Regions from separate parts of the Serratia ureilytica genome, predicted to be linked through region 2. Evidence: predicted binding sites of a transcription regulator. Region 2 holds the regulator's gene; the other holds the start of a gene.
The links. Region 2 encodes sigma-54, which starts transcription at its own class of promoters, with help from an activator protein. Its sites were predicted from a motif close to GTTGGCACANNTTTCGCTNT; they were not measured.

Region 1 (8,362 bases), 530 kb from region 2:
TCTTCATCGCTGATTTCACCGCGCTCATGCTGCTGGAACACCTCACCCATGGTGAAACGATCGGACAACACCGCCAACGGCGTGCCGCTCAAATTGCTCCACACGCCCAGCACACGCTTGAAATCGATATCGACGATCACATTACCTAAATCAAAGATATACAGCATAGTCCTCTCCTGATGGGCCGGTGAGATTTCACTGTAGCGGGAAAAGGAACAGCTGAACAGGGAGCGAACGGAAAAGCGCATAGCGCGCCGCACAAACGGGGAACAACAGAGGAAAAAACTCAGGGCGCGAGAGCCGCGCCCTAAGCATGAGACACTCAATCAGCGATTAAGCGTCTTTTGGACCGCGGCTGGCACGCTTACGATCGTTTTCCGTCAGGTGACGCTTACGGATACGGATCGAGGTTGGCGTCACTTCTACCAGTTCGTCGTCATCGATGAACTCCAGAGCTTGCTCCAGGGTCATTTTGATGGCCGGAACCAGGGTAGTCGCTTCGTCGGTACCGGAAGCACGCATGTTGGTCAGCTTCTTACCGGTCAGGCAGTTTACGGTCAGGTCGTTGGAACGTGAGTGAATACCGATGATCTGGCCTTCATACACTTCCGCACCGTGACCCAGGAACAGCTTGCCGCGATCCTGCAGGCCGAACAGCGCGAACGCGACCGCTTTGCCCTGGCCGTTGGAGATCAGCACGCCGTTCTGACGCTGGCCCACTTCGCCCGGACGCACGTCGTCGTAGTGGCTGAAGGTGGAGTACAGCAGACCGGTACCCGAAGTCATGGTCATGAATTCGTTACGGAAGCCGATCAGACCGCGGCTTGGGATCACGTAGTCGAGACGCACGCGGCCCTTACCGTCCGGATCCATGTTTTTCAGGTCGGCTTTACGCTCACCCATCGCCTGCATCACGGAACCCTGATGCTGCTCTTCGATATCCAGCGTCACGTTCTCGAATGGCTCCTGCTTGCGGCCATCGATTTCGCGGAAGATAACTTTCGGACGGGAAACCGCCAGCTCGAAACCTTCACGGCGCATGTTTTCGATCAGCACCGACAGGTGCAGCTCGCCACGACCGGATACGCGGAAGGCGTCAGCATCGTCGGTTTCTTCAACGCGCAGCGCCACGTTGTGCACCAGCTCTTTGTTCAGACGGTCAAGGATCTGACGCGACGTCACGTACTTACCTTCTTTACCGCAGAACGGCGAGGTGTTGACGTTGAAGAACATGGTTACGGTCGGTTCGTCGACGGACAGCGCCGGCAGCGCTTCTACGGCGTTGGTGTCGCAGATGGTGTCGGAGATGTTCAGCTCGCCCAGGCCGGTGATGGCGATGATGTCGCCCGCTTCCGCCAGGGTGCTGTCGATACGCTCCAGCCCCAGGTGACCCAGCACTTTACCCACTTTACCGTTGCGAGTTTTACCTTCGCTGTCGATGATGGTGACCTGCTGGTTCGGCTTCACTTTACCGCGCTTGATGCGGCCGATGCCGATAACGCCCAGGTAGTTGTTGTAGTCCAACTGGGAGATCTGCATCTGGAATGGCGCTTCCAGCTCAACCTGCGGCGCAGACACGTGGTCGACGATCGCCTGATACAGCGGGGTCATGTCTTCCGCCATGTCGGTGTGGTCGACGCCGGCGATGCCGTTCAGCGCAGAAGCGTAGATGATCGGGAAGTCGAGCTGCTCGTCGGTCGCGTCGAGGTTCACGAACAGGTCGAACACCTGATCCACAACCCAGTCAGGGCGCGCGCCAGGGCGGTCAACCTTGTTGATTACCACGATCGGCTTCAGACCGTTGGCGAACGCCTTTTTGGTCACGAAGCGGGTTTGCGGCATAGGGCCATCCATTGCATCCACAACCAGCAGCACCGAGTCAACCATCGACATCACGCGCTCTACCTCACCGCCGAAGTCGGCGTGTCCTGGGGTATCCACGATGTTGATGCGGTAACCATTCCAATTAATGGCGGTGTTTTTTGCGAGGATGGTAATCCCACGCTCTTTCTCCAAATCGTTGGAGTCCATTACGCGTTCGGTGGCTTCCGCACGCTCTCCGAAAGTACCGGATTGTTGCAGCAGCTTGTCAACCAGGGTGGTTTTACCATGGTCAACGTGGGCAATAATGGCGATGTTACGCAAATTTTCGATCACAGCTTTGCCTCGGGCATTAGAAATAGCGCGCTATTGTACACGTATTAAGCGAGGGACTAAACAAGATCACAACCATCTCCTATAAACAACCGCGTACCGGTCAGTTTGTGATCCCTTTCACGGTGCAAAAAGCCGCAATCGTTGCACTTTTGCACCATTTCAGTGCCCACCCCCACCCTTATTGCACCATAACAGTGCAAATTATCACTGATGGTGCATACTGTGTCTGGGTAAAACCCGCGCAGAAAGGCGATGAAAGCCTTTTTAAAAAGTTGGCACGCTTTTCGCTTTAGTCTTTTCAAGGCGAAAAAAAGCCAGTTCCACAGATTCGTTCCACGACGACGACAATGATAAACCGGGAGAGTTAAGTATGTCCGCTGAACACGTTTTGACGATGCTGAATGAGCATGAAGTGAAATTCGTAGACCTGCGTTTCACTGACACCAAGGGTAAGGAACAGCACGTGACTATCCCGGCTCATCAGGTAAACGCCGACTTCTTCGAAGAAGGCAAAATGTTTGACGGCTCCTCTATCGGTGGTTGGAAGGGCATCAACGAATCTGACATGGTACTGATGCCGGATGCCAGCACGGCGGTTCTGGATCCGTTCTTCGAAGAACCTACGCTGATCATTCGCTGCGACATTCTCGAGCCGGGCACCATGCAAGGCTACGATCGCGACCCGCGCTCCATCTCCAAACGCGCCGAAGACTTCCTGCGCTCCTCCGGCATCGCGGACACCGTGCTGTTCGGGCCAGAGCCTGAGTTCTTCCTGTTCGACGACATCCGCTTCGGCAGCAGCATCCGCGGTTCCCACGTGGCCATCGACGACATCGAAGGCGCCTGGAACTCCGGCACTCAATACGACGGCGGCAACAAAGGCCACCGTCCGGCGGTGAAAGGCGGTTATTTCCCGGTTCCACCGGTCGACTCTTCGCAGGATCTGCGTTCCACCATGTGTCTGACCATGGAAGAGATGGGCCTGGTGGTTGAAGCGCACCACCACGAAGTGGCGACCGCCGGTCAGAACGAAGTGGCGACCCGCTTCAACACCATGACCAAGAAAGCCGACGAAATTCAGATCTACAAGTACGTGGTGCACAACGTGGCGCACGCCTTCGGTAAAACCGCGACCTTCATGCCGAAGCCTATGTTCGGCGACAACGGTTCCGGCATGCACTGCCACATGTCGCTGTCCAAGAACGGCACCAACCTGTTCGCCGGCGACAAATACGGCGGCCTGTCTGAAACCGCGCTGTTCTACATCGGCGGCATCATCAAGCACGCCAAGGCGATCAATGCCCTGGCCAACCCGACCACCAACTCGTACAAACGTCTGGTGCCGGGCTACGAAGCGCCGGTGATGCTGGCTTACTCCGCCCGTAACCGCTCCGCGTCCATCCGTATTCCGGTGGTCGCCAGCCCGAAAGCGCGCCGCATCGAAGCCCGCTTCCCGGATCCAGCGGCTAACCCATACCTGTGCTTCGCCGCACTGCTGATGGCCGGCCTGGACGGCATCATCAACAAGATCCACCCTGGCGACGCCATGGACAAAAACCTGTACGACCTGCCGCCGGAAGAAGAAGCCGAGATCCCAAAAGTGGCTGGCTCCCTGGACGAGGCGATGGCCGCACTGAACGAAGACCGCGAATTCCTGACCCGCGGCGGCGTGTTCACCGACGATGCGATCGATGCCTACATCGAACTGCGCAAAGAAGAGATGGACCGCGTTCGCATGACGCCACACCCGGTTGAGTTCGAACTGTACTACAGCGTCTAAGCCCTACCCGCGCCGTCTGCTCAGGCGGACGGCGCCTATATTTTTGTTATCGCTTTTTTGTTGCCGTGGAAACTTTCAGCCCATCTTCGGATGGGTTTTTTTCTCCACCGTATTTTCTGCAAAACTATTCCATACCGCACCGATCCCGGATGGAGTAGGATAGATGCACTAAAAAGGTGCAGGAGTCTGCTGTATGGCAACTGGCAAGCTGCCCGATGCTGGGCAGATCCTCAATTCACTCATCAACAGCATCCTGCTGTTGGATGACTCACTGGCGGTTCACTACGCCAACCCGGCGGCACAGCAGCTGCTGGCGCAAAGCTCCCGCAAGCTGTTCGGCACGCCGCTGCCCGATTTGCTCGGTTATTTTTCGCTGAACGTCTCTCTGATGCGTGAAAGCCTGCGCGCCGGTCAGGGCTTCACCGACAACGAAGTGACCCTGGTGGTCGATGGCCGCGCGCATATCCTTTCCCTGACCGCTCAGGCGCTGCCGGAAGGCTATATCCTGGTCGAGCTGGCGCCGATGGACAATCAGCGCCGCCTGAGCCAGGAACAGCTGCAGCATGCCCAACAGGTGGCGGCCCGCGATCTGGTGCGCGGTTTGGCGCACGAGATTAAAAATCCGCTGGGCGGCCTGCGCGGCGCAGCGCAGCTGCTGGCCAAAGCGCTGCCCGATCCGGCGCTGACCGAATACACCAAGGTGATCATTGAGCAGGCCGATCGGCTGCGCAATCTGGTAGATCGCCTGCTCGGCCCGCAGCGGCCCGGCCAGCACATCACCCAGAGCATTCATCAGGTCGCGGAGCGCGTCTGCCAGCTGGTGTCGCTGGAAATGCCGGATAACGTCACGCTGGTGCGCGACTACGATCCCAGCCTGCCGGAAATGGCTCACGACCCGGATCAGATAGAACAGGTGCTACTGAACATCACCCGCAATGCGCTGCAGGCGCTGGGTGAGGCGGGCGGCACCATCACGCTGCGCACCCGCACCGCGTTTCAGATTACGTTGCACGGCACCCGCTACCGCCTGGCGGCGCGTATCGACGTCGAAGACGACGGCCCCGGCGTGCCGGCGCAGCTGCAGGACACGCTGTTCTACCCGATGGTCAGCGGCCGTGAAGGCGGTACCGGCCTGGGATTATCCATCGCCCGCAATCTGATCGATCAGCATTGCGGAAAAATTGAGTTCAACAGTTGGCCAGGTCATACCGAATTCTCGGTCTACCTGCCCATTCGTCAGTGAGGTTTGCAATGCAACGAGGGATAGTCTGGATCGTCGATGACGATAGCTCCATCCGCTGGGTGCTTGAGCGCGCGCTCACCGGCGCGGGCATGAGCTGCGCCACCTTCGAAGGCGGCAATGACGTGCTGGAAGCCTTGGCCACGCAAACTCCCGACGTGTTGCTGTCCGATATCCGCATGCCGGGTATCGATGGTCTGGCGCTGCTCAAGCAGATCAAACAGCGCCACCCGATGCTGCCAGTGATCATCATGACCGCGCATTCGGATTTGGATGCGGCCGTCAGCGCCTATCAGCAAGGGGCCTTCGACTACCTGCCGAAACCGTTCGACATCGACGAAGCGGTGGCGCTGGTCGAGCGCGCCATCAGCCATTATCAAGAGCAGCAGCAGCCGGTGCGCAGCCAGCCGGCCAGCGATCCGGCGGCGGACATCATCGGCGAAGCGCCGGCGATGCAGGACGTGTTTCGCATCATCGGCCGGCTGTCGCGTTCGTCGATCAGCGTGCTGATCAACGGCGAATCCGGCACCGGCAAAGAGCTGGTGGCGCATGCGCTGCACCGCCACAGCCCGCGCGCCAAGTCGCCGTTCATCGCCCTGAACATGGCCGCTATTCCCAAGGATCTGATCGAGTCCGAGCTGTTCGGCCACGAGAAAGGCGCCTTCACCGGCGCGAACCAAATCCGTCAGGGGCGCTTTGAACAGGCCGACGGCGGCACGCTGTTCCTCGACGAGATCGGCGATATGCCGCTCGACGTGCAAACGCGCCTGCTGCGGGTGCTGGCGGACGGCCAGTTCTACCGGGTCGGCGGCTATGCGCCGGTGAAGGTCGACGTGCGCATCATCGCCGCCACGCACCAGAACCTGGAATTACGGGTACAGGAAGGCAAGTTCCGCGAGGATCTGTTCCACCGCCTGAACGTGATCCGCGTACACCTGCCGCCGCTGCGCGAGCGCCGGGAAGACATCCCGCGGCTGGCGCGCCACTTCCTGCAGATCGCCGCCAAGGAGCTGGGCGTAGAGGCCAAGAACCTGCATCCGGAAACCGAAACCGCGCTGACCCGCCTGCCCTGGCCGGGGAACGTGCGCCAGCTGGAGAATACCTGCCGCTGGCTGACGGTGATGGCCGCCGGGCAAGAGGTGCTGATTCAGGATCTGCCGAGCGAACTGTTCGAAACCGCCGCGCCGGAGAGCCCCAGCCACAGCCTGCCGGACAGCTGGGCCACGCTGCTGGCGCAGTGGGCCGATCGCGCGCTGCGTTCCGGTCATCAAAATCTGCTGTCGGAAGCCCAGCCGGAGATGGAGCGCACACTGCTCACCACCGCCTTGCGTCACACCCAGGGGCACAAACAGGAAGCCGCACGCCTGCTGGGCTGGGGCCGCAATACCCTGACCCGCAAGCTCAAAGAACTGGGCATGGAATAGGCACTGAGGTTGATGATAAAAAACGCAGCCCAGCGCACAAAAAAACGCCAACCGCAGACTTTACAGCCGGTGCGGGCGCAGTATGATCGTGTCGCACACTCTGGAGGTTGACGATGCTGGACTCATTCATCGTGTTCATTTCTCAGGGCGCGGAGCTGGGCTCCGCCGCCAGCCACACCCCGCAGGCGGCGGTCGCCGCGGTGTTGTGCGCCGCGCTGATTAACTTCTTCAGTTAAAAAAACAGCCGCATCAGCGGCTGTTTTTTCATCCTCAGATCACCCGAGAGAACTGCTGGCTGCGCGCCTGTTGCCGCAGATAGCGGTCGAAGCACATGCAGATATTGCGGATCAGCAAGCGCCCGCGCGGCGTGACGCGAATGCCTTGCTCGTCTCGCTCCACCAGCCCATCGCGTTCAAACGGCGCCAGCAGCTGCAGGTCTTCGGCGAAGTAAGCGGTGAAATCGATGCCGTATTGCCGTTCAAGTGGCTGATACGCCAACCGGAAGTTGCAGATCAACGTTTTGATCAGATCGCGCCGCAGGCAATCGTCGTCCGTCAGCGCCAACCCGCGCCACAGGGCGTTGCCCTGCGCCGGTACGCTCTCATAGTAACGCTTCAGCTCTTTCTGGTTCTGCGCATAGCTGTCGCCAAGCATGCTGATGGCCGACACGCCCAACCCCAGCAGATCGCTGTCGCCCTGGGTGGTATAGCCCTGGAAATTGCGGTGCAGCTTGCCTTCGCGTTGCGCAATCGCCAGCTCATCGTCCGGGCGTGCAAAGTGATCCATGCCGATAAACTGATAGCCGGCGTCAGTCAGGAACGCGATGCTCTGCTGCAGGATATCCAGCTTCTGCTGCGCGCTGGGCAGATCGGCGTCTTTGATTTTGCGCTGGGCTGCGAATAAATTCGGCATATGCGCGTAGTTGAACACGCTGAGGCGATCGGGATTCAGTTCAGCCACCCGCTGCAGCGTGAAGGCGAAGCTTTCCGGCGTCTGTTTCGGCAGGCCGTAGATCAGATCGATATTGGTCGAGCGGAAGCCCAGCGCTTTGGCCCGCTCGATCAGGGCGAAGATAAAGGCTTCATCCTGCTCGCGGTTGACCAACGCCTGCACCTGCTTGTTGAAATCCTGCACCCCCATGCTCAGGCGGTTAAAGCCTTCGGCACGTAAATGATCGAGCACATCCAGCGCTATCTCGCGCGGATCGACTTCGATCGACATCTCCGCATCGGGCAGAAAATCAAAATGTTCGCGCAGCAGCGCCACCAGCCGGCTGATTTGCGCCTTGTCCAGGTAGGTTGGCGTACCGCCGCCCCAGTGCATCTGGCCAACCTTGCGGCCGGCGAACAGCGGCGCACGGCTGGCGATCTCTTGCGCCAGGACATTCAGGTATTCATCGGCCTTGTGCGTCTGACGCGTCACCAGTTTGTTGCAGCCGCAGAAGTAGCACAGCTTATGGCAGAAAGGGATATGCACGTACAGCGACAGCGGGCGCTCAGGGTAGCGCGCCGCGGCGCGTTGAAACGCCGCTTCGTCGTAGCGCTGGTTAAACTCCAGCGCCGTGGGGTATGAGGTATAACGCGGCCCTGAGTAGTTATATTTTTGGATCAGGGCCAAATCCCAGACAATCGTCTGCTCTGACATGCTCACTCCTTCCGATATCTTTTTCTACCGGGCCGGGAGAGAGGCGGTTGTCTGCGCTGTCTGGCCACGGAAGCGCTGCGAAAACGCGCTTTGCGCTTAGACAGCCGCCATAGTTTA
Region 2 (10,690 bases):
CAGTTGCGCCACGTCGATCGCGGTTTTATCCGCCATCAGCGCGTCGCGCTGCCGCCACAACGGCAGCAGCGTTTCACGGTCCAGTTCACCGCGCAGGATCAGCGTCTGCTGCTCTGATTCGAAGCTGAGCGCTGCCGACATCAGTTTTTCTTGTCCAGCGAGATGGGCTGCGCGGCAGCGGCCTGCAGCTGTTTGGTCAGGCCGTCGATGCCCTGAGTACGCAGCGTAGACGCCCACTCGTTTTGCTTGGTGGTGATCATGCTGACGCCTTCGGCGATCATGTCATACGCCTGCCAGTAGCCGGTTTTGCTGTTCTTGCGCCATTGGAAATCCAGACGCACCGGCGGGCGGCCGCCGTTGTCGATGATGGTGACGCGAATGGCCACGATGTCGGCGTTGCCCAGCGGCTGTTCAGGCGCGATCTGGTAAGTCTGGCCGTGGTACATCGCCAGCGCCTGGCCGTAAGCCTGCTCCAGGTAAGCCTGGAAAGCGGTGAAGTAAGCTTCGCGCTGCGCAGGCGTCGCATCTTTGTAGTAACGGCCCAGCACCAGCGCGCCGGCGTATTTCACCTGCACGAACGGCATCAGTTCCTGATGCACGATGGAGCGCAGGTAGTTCGGGTCCTGCTTGATCTTCGGCTGTTCGTTCTTCAAACGGCTGAAGGTCTTCTGCGCCGCGTCTTGCATCATGCTGTAAGGATTGGTTTGGTCGGCTGCGCTCGCCAGCGGCGCAACCACCAGCAGAGCCACCATCAGTAAACGTTTAAACATGCAGGTATCCTCTCTTAATGATTTGGAACAGCGGGTTGCGGTGCAGCGCCGGCAGCGGGCTCAGCGGCCGCGTCTCCCGGTTTGGCGCTGTCCTGACCGCCGCTTTTATACAGGAACTGGCCGATCAGATCTTCCAGAACCATGGCTGATTTAGTGTCCTGAATGGTGCCGCCGTCTTTCAGAATGGTGGTGCCCATATCAGGATCTTCGAAGCCCACGTTAAGCGCCAGATATTGCTCGCCCAGCAGGCCGGAGGTGCGGATCGCCAGCGAACTGGTATCCGGGATTTCGTCGTACTTTTTCTGGATATCGAGCGCCACGCGCGGCGTGTAGGTTTTCGGATCGAGTTCGATGTCGGCCACGCGGCCGATCACCACGCCGCCGATCTTCACCGGCGAACGCGGTTTCAGGCCGCCGATATTGTCGAACGTCGCGTAAACGCGGTAGGTCGGCTCGCTGCCGATCGATTTAAGGTTCGCCACCTGCAGGCAGATAAACACGATGGCGCACAGCGCGATCAGCATGAATGCCCCAACCCAGATTTCACTCTTCTTCGTTTGCATCGAATCAATTCCCAAACATCAGTGCGGTCAGCACGAAATCCAATCCCAACACCGCCAGTGACGAATGCACCACGGTACGCGTCGTCGCCCGGCTAATCCCTTCAGAGGTAGGCACGGCGTCATACCCGTTGAAAATGGCAATCCAGGTTACGGTAATGGCGAACACCACGCTCTTGATCAGGCAGTTGAGCAGATCTTTTTTCCACTCTACGGCGCCTTGCATCGCCGACCAGAAGAAGCCGCTGTCGATGCCTTTCCAATCCACGCCGACCACCGAGCCGCCCCAAATGCCGATCGCCACGAAGATGATGGTCAGCAGCGGCATGCTGATCATCCCCGCCCAGAAACGCGGCGCCACGATGCGCCGCAGCGGATCGACCGCCATCATTTCCAGGCTGGAGATCTGTTCCGTCGCCTTCATCAGGCCGATTTCCGCCGTGAGCGCGGAACCGGCGCGGCCGGCGAACAGCAGCGCCGTCACCACCGGCCCCAGCTCGCGCAGCAGCGACAGCGCCACCATCATGCCGAGGCTGGCTTCAGCGCTGTAGGTGGTAAGCACGATATACCCCTGCAGGCCCAGCACCATGCCGATAAACAGCCCGGAAACCATGATGATCAGCAGCGACTGCACGCCGACGCTGTAAAGCTGTTTCAACAACAGCGGCCACTGCTTGCCGGGTTCCGGCCGGCCAATCAATGCGTTGAACAGCATCAACCCGGCGCGGCCGAAGCTGGCGCTGGTGTTGATGCCACTGCGCCCCAGAGACGCTAACGCTCTTAATAACATGAGCTTATTTACTCCCTAAGCCTAGCAGTTCAGTCTGATAATCCCCGGCCGGATAGCGGAACGGCACCGGTCCATCCGCTATACCATCCAGGAACTGGCGCACGCGCGCATCAGGATTGTTCTGCAATTGCTGCGTGGTGCCTTCGGCAATCACCCGGTGATCGGCCACGATATAGGCGTAGTCGGCGATGCTCAGCACCTCCGGCACGTCGTGCGACACCACGATGCAGGTAATGCCCAGCGCATGGTTCAGCTCGTCGATCAGCTTGACCAGCACCCCCATGGTGATCGGATCCTGGCCGACGAAAGGTTCGTCGAACATGATCATCTCCGGGTCCAGCGCGATCGCGCGCGCCAACGCCGCCCGGCGCGCCATGCCGCCGGAGAGTTCATTGGGCATCAGCTGCGCCGCACCGCGCAGCCCGACCGCTTCCAGCTTCATCAGCACCGTGCTGCGCAGCAGGGGCTCAGGTAGGTTGCTGTGCTCACGCAACGGGTAGGCCACGTTTTCGAATACGGTCAAATCGGTGAACAGCGCGCCCGACTGGAACAGCATGCTCATCTTTTTGCGTGCGTCGTACAACTGACGGCGGGACAATGCGGGAATGTTGTCGCCGTCAAACCAAATCTCCCCGCGGTCCGGCGTCAGCTGACCGCCGATCAGACGCAGCAGCGTGGTTTTGCCGATGCCCGACGGCCCCATGATCGCCGTGATCTTACCGCGAGGCACCGTCAGGTTGATGTCTTCAAATATCCGCCGGTCGCCGCGCGAGAAGCTCATGTCGCGCACTTCGACCAAATTATCTGCCTTTTGGAGCATGTTAATGGACCCTTTACGACTCATCTTTTGCAGAATCTACCCGTGATGTTAAAGCAATGGGCGCAATCCGTCTCATCTTTACAAAAACTTACTGCCATTTCGCAACCAATGATGCCATTGGTTTTACTTTTCCGCGCCACCCGGTCAAAATTGGCGCCATAACGAAAAAAAACGAAAGTGTTCAACAATTAGCCGGGAAAAACCGGTGCTGCGTTCAAGCGCACGCACCGGAGGGCAAGCAATACCGCCGCATTGACGGCTTTAACCAACGAACCGGGATAATACCCGACAAAGGACCCTGCATGTTTCTCGCAATAGCATTATTAATCGTTGGTTTATTTCTACTGGTGTATGGTGCAGACCGCTTAGTTTATGGTGCTGCCGTGATTTCCCGTTCGCTTGGCGTGCCGCCGTTGATCATCGGCATGACCATCGTCGGCATCGGCACTTCACTGCCGGAGCTGATCGTGTCCACCACCGCCGCGCTGAACGGGCAGATAGATATGGCCGTTGGCAACGTATTAGGTTCCAACATCACCAACATTTTATTGATCCTGGGCGTCGCAGCGCTGATTCACCCGCTGGCTGCACGATCGGAAATACTGCGGCGCGAACTGCCGCTGATGTTAGCGGTCACAGTATTGTGCGGTTTCGTGTTGATGGACGGCACCCTAAGCAGGCTGGACGGCGTGCTGCTGCTGACCGCCGCCGCCGGTTTCATCCTGCTGATGCTGAAAATCGCCCGGCTGGCGCAGCGCGAGGGCAGCGACAGCCTGACCATGGAGCAGATCGCCGAACTGCCGCAGGACAGCAGTAATACCGTAGCGGTGCTGTGGCTGGTGCTGGCGTTTATCATTCTGCCGCTCTCTTCCAGAATGGTGGTCGATAACGCGACGGTGATCGCGCACTATTTCGGCCTGAGCGAACTGGTGGTCGGCTTGACCATTATCGCCATCGGCACCAGCCTGCCCGAGCTGGCCACGTCCATCGCCGGAGCATTAAAGGGCGAAGATGATATGGCGATTGGCAATATCATCGGCTCCAATATTTTCAACACGGTGATCGTGCTGGGCGTCCCCGCCCTGCTGTCGCCGGGCAGCGTGGACGCCGCCGCCTTCCAGCGCGATTACTGGGTGATGCTGGCGGCCAGCGTGCTGCTGAGCGTGCTGTGCATCGGCCGCAAACACCGCATCGGCCACCTGGCCGGCGCGCTGTTATTATGCGGCTTTATTGCGTATCTTGCGGTGCTGTTCTTTAACCCTTTCAGTACTTTCGGCTAAACCGACGGGAATGAGTATGTCGAACATTGAGTTGCAACCGGGCTTCGATTTTCAACAGGCCGGCAAAGAAGTGCTTCAGATAGAGCGTGACGGGCTGGCTCAGCTCGACAGCTACATCAACGCAGACTTCACCCGCGCCTGCGAAACGATCGCCGCCTGCGGCGGCAAAGTGGTGGTGATGGGCATGGGCAAATCCGGCCATATCGGCTGCAAGATCGCCGCGACCTTCGCCAGCACCGGCACCCCCTCATTCTTCGTGCACCCGGCGGAAGCCAGCCATGGCGATTTGGGCATGGTCACTCCGCAGGATATCGTACTCGCCATCTCCAACTCCGGTGAGTCCAGCGAGATCCTGGCGCTGATCCCGGTGTTGAAACGGCAGCGGATCACCCTCATCTGCATGACCAACAATCCGGAAAGTTCGATGGGCAAGGCGGCGGACATCCACCTGTGCATCAAGGTGCCGCAGGAGGCCTGCCCGCTGGGGCTGGCACCGACCACCAGCACCACCGCCACGCTGGTGATGGGCGATGCGCTGGCCGTCGCGCTGCTGAAGGCGCGCGGTTTCACGCCGGAAGATTTCGCGCTGTCGCATCCGGGCGGCGCACTCGGCCGCAAGCTGCTGCTGCGGGTTAGCGATATCATGCACAGCGGCGACGAAATGCCCCACGTCAGCGCCGACGCCTCATTGCGCGACGCGCTGCTGGAAATCACCCGCAAAAATCTGGGTCTGACGGTGATCTGCGACGATCTGATGAAAATCGCCGGCATCTTTACCGATGGCGACCTGCGCCGGGTGTTCGATATGGGCATCAACCTGCACGAAGCCAAGATCGCCGATGTCATGACGCCGGGCGGCGTGCGGGTGCGTCCCAACCTCCTGGCGGTCGATGCGCTGAATCTGATGCAGCAACGCCACATCACCGCGCTGCTGGTTGCCGATGGCGACCAGTTGCTGGGTGTGGTACATATGCATGACATGCTGCGCGCCGGCGTCGTTTAATTAAGGAATAGAACGGAATGGGTATGGTAGAAACCTGCTACGGGCCGGTAGAACAAGAGGTTATGGCGCGTGCCGGGAACATCCGCCTGTTGATTTGCGATGTTGACGGCGTACTGTCGGACGGCCTGATCTTCATGGGCAACAACGGTGAAGAATTGAAGGCGTTCAACGTGCGCGACGGTTACGGCATCCGCTGTCTGAAAACCTCCGACATCGAGGTGGCGATCATTACCGGTCGCTCCGCCAAGCTGCTGGAAGACCGCGCGCAAACGCTCGGCATCACCCATCTGTATCAGGGGCAATCCGATAAGCTTTTGGCCTTCCGCGAACTGTTGGATAAACTGTCGTTAACGGCGGATCAGGTCGCCTATATCGGCGATGACCTGATCGACTGGCCGGTGATGGCGCAGGTGGGCCTGGCGGTCGCGGTCGCAGACGCTCATCCGCTGCTGACGCCGCGAGCCCACTACGTCACCCGCATTGCCGGCGGCCGCGGCGCGGTGCGCGAACTGTGCGACATCATTCTTTTGGCTCAAAATAAGCTGGAGGACGCCAAAGGGCTGTCGATATGAGTAAAACCAAACTTTGGATCACCATCCTGTTGACGGTGATCGTTCTGGCGCTGATCGGCTGGAACATGACGGACTTCAGCGACGATACGGCTCCTGGCCCGGCTAACGATCAGGATCCGACCTACCAGAGCCAGCACACGGTCACCGTGGTGTACAATCCGGCCGGTAAACTGAATTATAAGCTGGTGGCGGAAGACGCGAAGTATTACACCGCCGGCGAGCTGAGCTGGTTCACCCAGCCGGTGATGACGCTGTTCGACGAGAATGCGGTGGCCACCTGGTCAGTTCGCGCCGATCGCGCCAAACTGACGAAGGACCGGATGCTGTATCTGTATGGCCACGTCGAGGTAAACAGCCTGACCACCACCTCGCAGCTGGAAAAAATTAAGACGGACAACGCTCAGGTAAACCTGGTCACCCAGGACGTCACCTCCGATGACGAAGTCACGCTTTACGGGACCAATTTTACCTCTAACGGCATGAAAATGCGTGGGAACCTGCGGACCAAAACCGCTGAGCTGATTGATAAGGTTAAGACCAACTATGAAATCCAGAACCAAAAACCAACTCCGTAATCTGTTGATCGGCAGCTTAGTTTTGGCCGCCAGCGCCCCTGCTCTGGCGCTGAAATCCGACTCCAGCCAGCCGGTCAGCATCGACTCGCTCAAGCAGTCGTTGGATATGCAAAGCAACGTCAGCACCTTTACTGACAACGTGGTGATCAAACAGGGCACCATCGATATCCGCGCTGACAAGGTGGTGGTCACCCGTCCGGGCGGAGATCAGAATAAGACCTATATTGAAGCGTTCGGCAACCCGGTAACCTTCTACCAGATGCAGGACAGCGGCAAGCCGGTCAAAGGCCACGCGCAGAAAGTGCGTTACGACGTGGCGACCCAGCTGGTGACCCTGACGGGCAACGCCTATCTGGAGCAGCTCGACAGCAACGTGAAAGGCGATCGCATCACCTATCTGGTGCAACAGCAGCAAATGCAGGCGTTTAGCGACAAAGGCAAACGCGTGACAACGGTTCTGGTACCGTCGCAGTTGCAAGACAAAAACGGGCAAAAAAAGAGTAACTAATCACTTATGGCAACACTCATCGCAGAAAACCTGGCGAAAGCCTACAAGGGCCGTAAAGTTGTCGAAGACGTCAGCCTGAAAGTGAAATCCGGCGAGATCGTCGGCCTGCTCGGCCCGAACGGCGCCGGTAAAACCACCACCTTCTACATGGTGGTCGGCATCGTGCCGCGCGACGCCGGGCGCATCGTGATCGACGAGGAAGACATCAGCCTGTTGCCGCTGCACGCCCGTGCGCGCCGCGGCATCGGTTACCTGCCGCAGGAAGCGTCGATCTTCCGCCGCCTGAGCGTGTACGACAACCTGATGGCGGTGTTGGAGATCCGTCCCGATCTCACCAGCGAACAGCGCGAAGACCGCGCCAAAGAGCTGATGGAAGAGTTCCATATCTCCCATCTGCGCGACAGCCTCGGCCAGGCGCTGTCCGGCGGTGAACGCCGCCGCGTCGAAATCGCCCGCGCGCTGGCGGCCAACCCGAAATTCATTCTGCTGGACGAACCCTTCGCCGGGGTGGATCCGATTTCCGTTATCGATATCAAGAAAATCATCGAGCACCTGCGTGACAGCGGCCTGGGCGTGCTGATCACCGACCACAACGTGCGCGAGACGCTGGACGTGTGTGAACGCGCCTACATCGTCAGCCAGGGCAAACTGATTGCCCACGGCACGCCGGATGCTATTCTGGCCGACGAGCAGGTTAAACGCGTTTATCTGGGCGAAGAGTTCCGCCTCTAAGCGCCGGCGCGTCCTGCGGGACGACACCGTTAACGGAAGTAGACAGAAAACTATGAAGCAAGGTTTGCAACTCAGGCTCAGCCAACAGCTGGCCATGACACCTCAGCTCCAGCAGGCGATCCGCCTGCTGCAGTTGTCCACGCTTGAGCTTCAGCAAGAGATCCAGCTGGCGCTGGAGAGCAATCCGCTGCTTGAACAGACCGATCTGCACGACGAAATCGACGCCAAAGAAACCCAGGAGACCGAGGGGCTCGATACCCGCGAGGCCTTGGAGCAGAAAGACATGCCGGAAGAGCTGCCTCTGGACGCCACCTGGGATGAAATCTATACCGCGGGCACGCCGTCCGGCACCGGCACCGACTACAGCGACGACGAGCTGCCGGTCTATCAGGGCGAGACCACCCAAACGCTGCAGGATTATCTGATGTGGCAGGTGGATCTGACGCCGTTTTCCGATACCGACGCCGCCATCGCCACTTCCATCGTCGACGCGGTGGACGACACCGGCTATCTCACCGTCCCGCTGGAAGACATTCTGGAAAGCCTGGGCGACGAGAACGTGACCCTCGAGGAAGTCGAGGCGGTGCTGAAGCGCGTGCAGCGTTTTGATCCGATCGGCGTCGCCGCGCGCGATCTGCGCGATTGCCTGCTGGTGCAGCTCTCCCAATACGCCAAAGATACGCCTTATCTGGCCGAAGCGCGGCTGATCATCAGCGAGCATCTGGATCTGTTGGCCAACCACGACTTTCGCAGCCTGATGCGATCAACCCGGCTAAAAGAAGATACACTGAAAGAAGCGATGCTGCTGATTCAGTCGCTCGATCCGCGCCCAGGGCAGTCGATCAATACCGGCGAATCGGAATACGTCATTCCGGACGTGCTGGTGCGCAAAACGCAGAACAAATGGACGGTCGAGCTCAACGGCGACAGCGTGCCGCGTTTGAAGATCAATCAGCAGTACGCCGCGCTGGGCAACAGCGCCCGCAGCGAAGCCGACGGCCAGTTCATCCGCAGCAACCTGCAGGAAGCCAAGTGGCTGATTAAAAGCCTGGAGAGCCGCAACGAGACGTTGCTGAAGGTCACCCGCTGCATCGTCAGCCAGCAGCAGGCGTTCTTCGAGCAAGGCGAAGAGTTTATGAAACCCATGGTGCTGGCGGATATCGCCCAGGCCGTGGAGATGCATGAATCGACGATCTCGCGCGTCACCACGCAGAAGTTTCTGCACAGCCCGCGCGGCATTTTCGAATTGAAATATTTCTTCTCCAGCCACGTGAATACCGACAGCGGCGGCGAAGCCTCCTCGACGGCGATCCGCGCGTTGGTGAAGAAATTGATTGCGGCGGAAAACCCCGCCAAACCACTCAGCGACAGCAAGCTGGCCACCCTGCTCGCCGATCAGGGGATCATCGTGGCCCGGCGCACCGTCGCCAAGTACCGAGAGTCTTTGTCCATCCCGCCGTCGAACCAGCGCAAACAGTTGGTTTGACCTCTATTGAGAAGGAAGACACTATGCAGCTCAACATTACCGGACACCACATCGAAATCACCGATCCGTTGCGCGAGTTCGTGAACAACAAGTTCGCCAAACTCGAACAGTATTTTGATCGCATCAATCAGGTGTATGTTGTATTAAGTGTGGAAAAAGTGCAGCAAATTGCGGAAGCAACGGTGCACGTGAATGGAGGCGAGTTGCACGCCACCTCGGAAGACGAGAATATGTATGCCGCAATTGATACGCTGATCGACAAATTGGCACGTCAATTGAACAAACATAAAGACAAATTGAAGCAACACTGACACCCTGACCCATTCCGTGAGGCGGCATCCGTCGCCGCCTCTCCCTTCGGCGCGTGACCCGCATGGGTGACGCGCCGAACGGTAATCAGGGTCAAAACCGACGAAAAACCGCCTTGCCGGGTTCGCCCGGCGGCGCGGTTTTAAGTGAAGATGAGATGAACAACGAATATATGCAATTAAGCTCGGTGTTAAACATCGAGTGCACCAAAAGCTCGGTACACTGCACCAGCAAGAAGCGGGCTTTGGAAATTATCAGCGAACTGGCCGCCAAACAGCTCAATCTGCCTTCGCAGGTGGTGTTTGACGCGGTTCTCACCCGGGAGCGCATGGGCAGCACCGGTATCGGCAACGGTATCGCCATTCCCCACGGCAAACTGGAAGAGGACACACTGCGGGCCGTTGGCGTGTTTATCCGTCTCGACCAACCCATCGCTTTCGACGCTATCGACAATCAGCCGGTCGATCTGCTGTTTGCGCTGCTGGTGCCTGCCGATCAGTGCAAAACCCATTTGCATACGCTGTCGCTGGTCGCCAAACGCCTGGCAGACAAAACCGTATGCCGCCGCCTGCGCGCCGCGCAGAGCGACGAAGAACTTTACCAAATCATCACCGAGTGATGCCCGGCCGGCGTGACTTCCAGCCCGGATAACGATACTGTTTTACGATGATGGATCCGGCTACGGCCGGAATAACAAAGTTTAACGGTGGCGATGAACGCCGCCGCGATGCCAGGGGAGTTGCAACATGGTGCTGATGATTGTCAGCGGCCGTTCCGGTTCCGGAAAATCCGTCGCCTTGCGGGCGCTGGAAGACATGGGTTTTTACTGCGTTGACAACCTGCCGGTGGTTCTGCTGCCGCAGCTCGCCAATACGCTGGCGGAACGCAATATCTCCGCGGCGGTCAGCATCGACGTGCGCAACATGCCGGAATCGCCGGAAGTGTTCGAATACGCGATGACTCAGCTGCCGGACAGCTTCTCGCCGCAGTTGCTGTTCCTCGACGCCGATCGCAACACGCTGATCCGCCGTTACAGCGACACCCGCCGCCTGCACCCGCTCTCCAGCAAAAACCTGTCGCTGGAAAGCGCCATCGACGAAGAGAGCGATCTGCTCGAACCGCTGCGCTCGCGGGCTGACCTGATTATCGATACCTCGGAAATGTCGGTGCACGAACTGGCCGAAATGCTGCGCACCCGCCTGCTGGGCAAGCGTGAGCGTGAGCTGACCATGGTGTTCGAATCCTTCGGCTTCAAGCACGGCATTCCGATCGACGCCGACTACGT

Region 1: a site for sigma-54 is predicted at 2,429-2,448, ahead of glnA (glutamate--ammonia ligase). Genes of this name have one in related genera too.

The regions. Positions count from the first base shown of each region.
Region 1 covers NZ_CP071320.1:399-8,760, reverse strand. Annotated here, with positions in the region: gene yihX (glucose-1-phosphatase) at 1-167, opposite strand, end outside; gene typA (ribosome-dependent GTPase TypA) at 334-2,157, opposite strand; gene glnA (glutamate--ammonia ligase) at 2,528-3,937, shown strand; gene glnL (nitrogen regulation protein NR(II)) at 4,131-5,180, shown strand; gene glnG (nitrogen regulation protein NR(I)) at 5,189-6,601, shown strand; gene J0X03_RS00015 (YshB family small membrane protein) at 6,715-6,837, shown strand; gene hemN (oxygen-independent coproporphyrinogen III oxidase) at 6,872-8,245, opposite strand.
Region 2 covers NZ_CP071320.1:526,686-537,375, reverse strand. Annotated here, with positions in the region: gene mlaB (lipid asymmetry maintenance protein MlaB) at 1-141, opposite strand, end outside; gene mlaC (phospholipid-binding protein MlaC) at 141-770, opposite strand; gene mlaD (outer membrane lipid asymmetry maintenance protein MlaD) at 785-1,333, opposite strand; gene mlaE (lipid asymmetry maintenance ABC transporter permease subunit MlaE) at 1,338-2,120, opposite strand; gene mlaF (phospholipid ABC transporter ATP-binding protein MlaF) at 2,125-2,940, opposite strand; gene J0X03_RS02480 (calcium/sodium antiporter) at 3,243-4,220, shown strand; gene kdsD (arabinose-5-phosphate isomerase KdsD) at 4,237-5,223, shown strand; gene kdsC (3-deoxy-manno-octulosonate-8-phosphatase KdsC) at 5,241-5,795, shown strand; gene lptC (LPS export ABC transporter periplasmic protein LptC) at 5,792-6,370, shown strand; gene lptA (lipopolysaccharide ABC transporter substrate-binding protein LptA) at 6,339-6,878, shown strand; gene lptB (LPS export ABC transporter ATP-binding protein) at 6,885-7,610, shown strand; gene rpoN (RNA polymerase factor sigma-54) at 7,663-9,096, shown strand; gene hpf (ribosome hibernation promoting factor) at 9,120-9,407, shown strand; gene ptsN (PTS IIA-like nitrogen regulatory protein PtsN) at 9,563-10,024, shown strand; gene rapZ (RNase adapter RapZ) at 10,152-10,690, shown strand, end outside.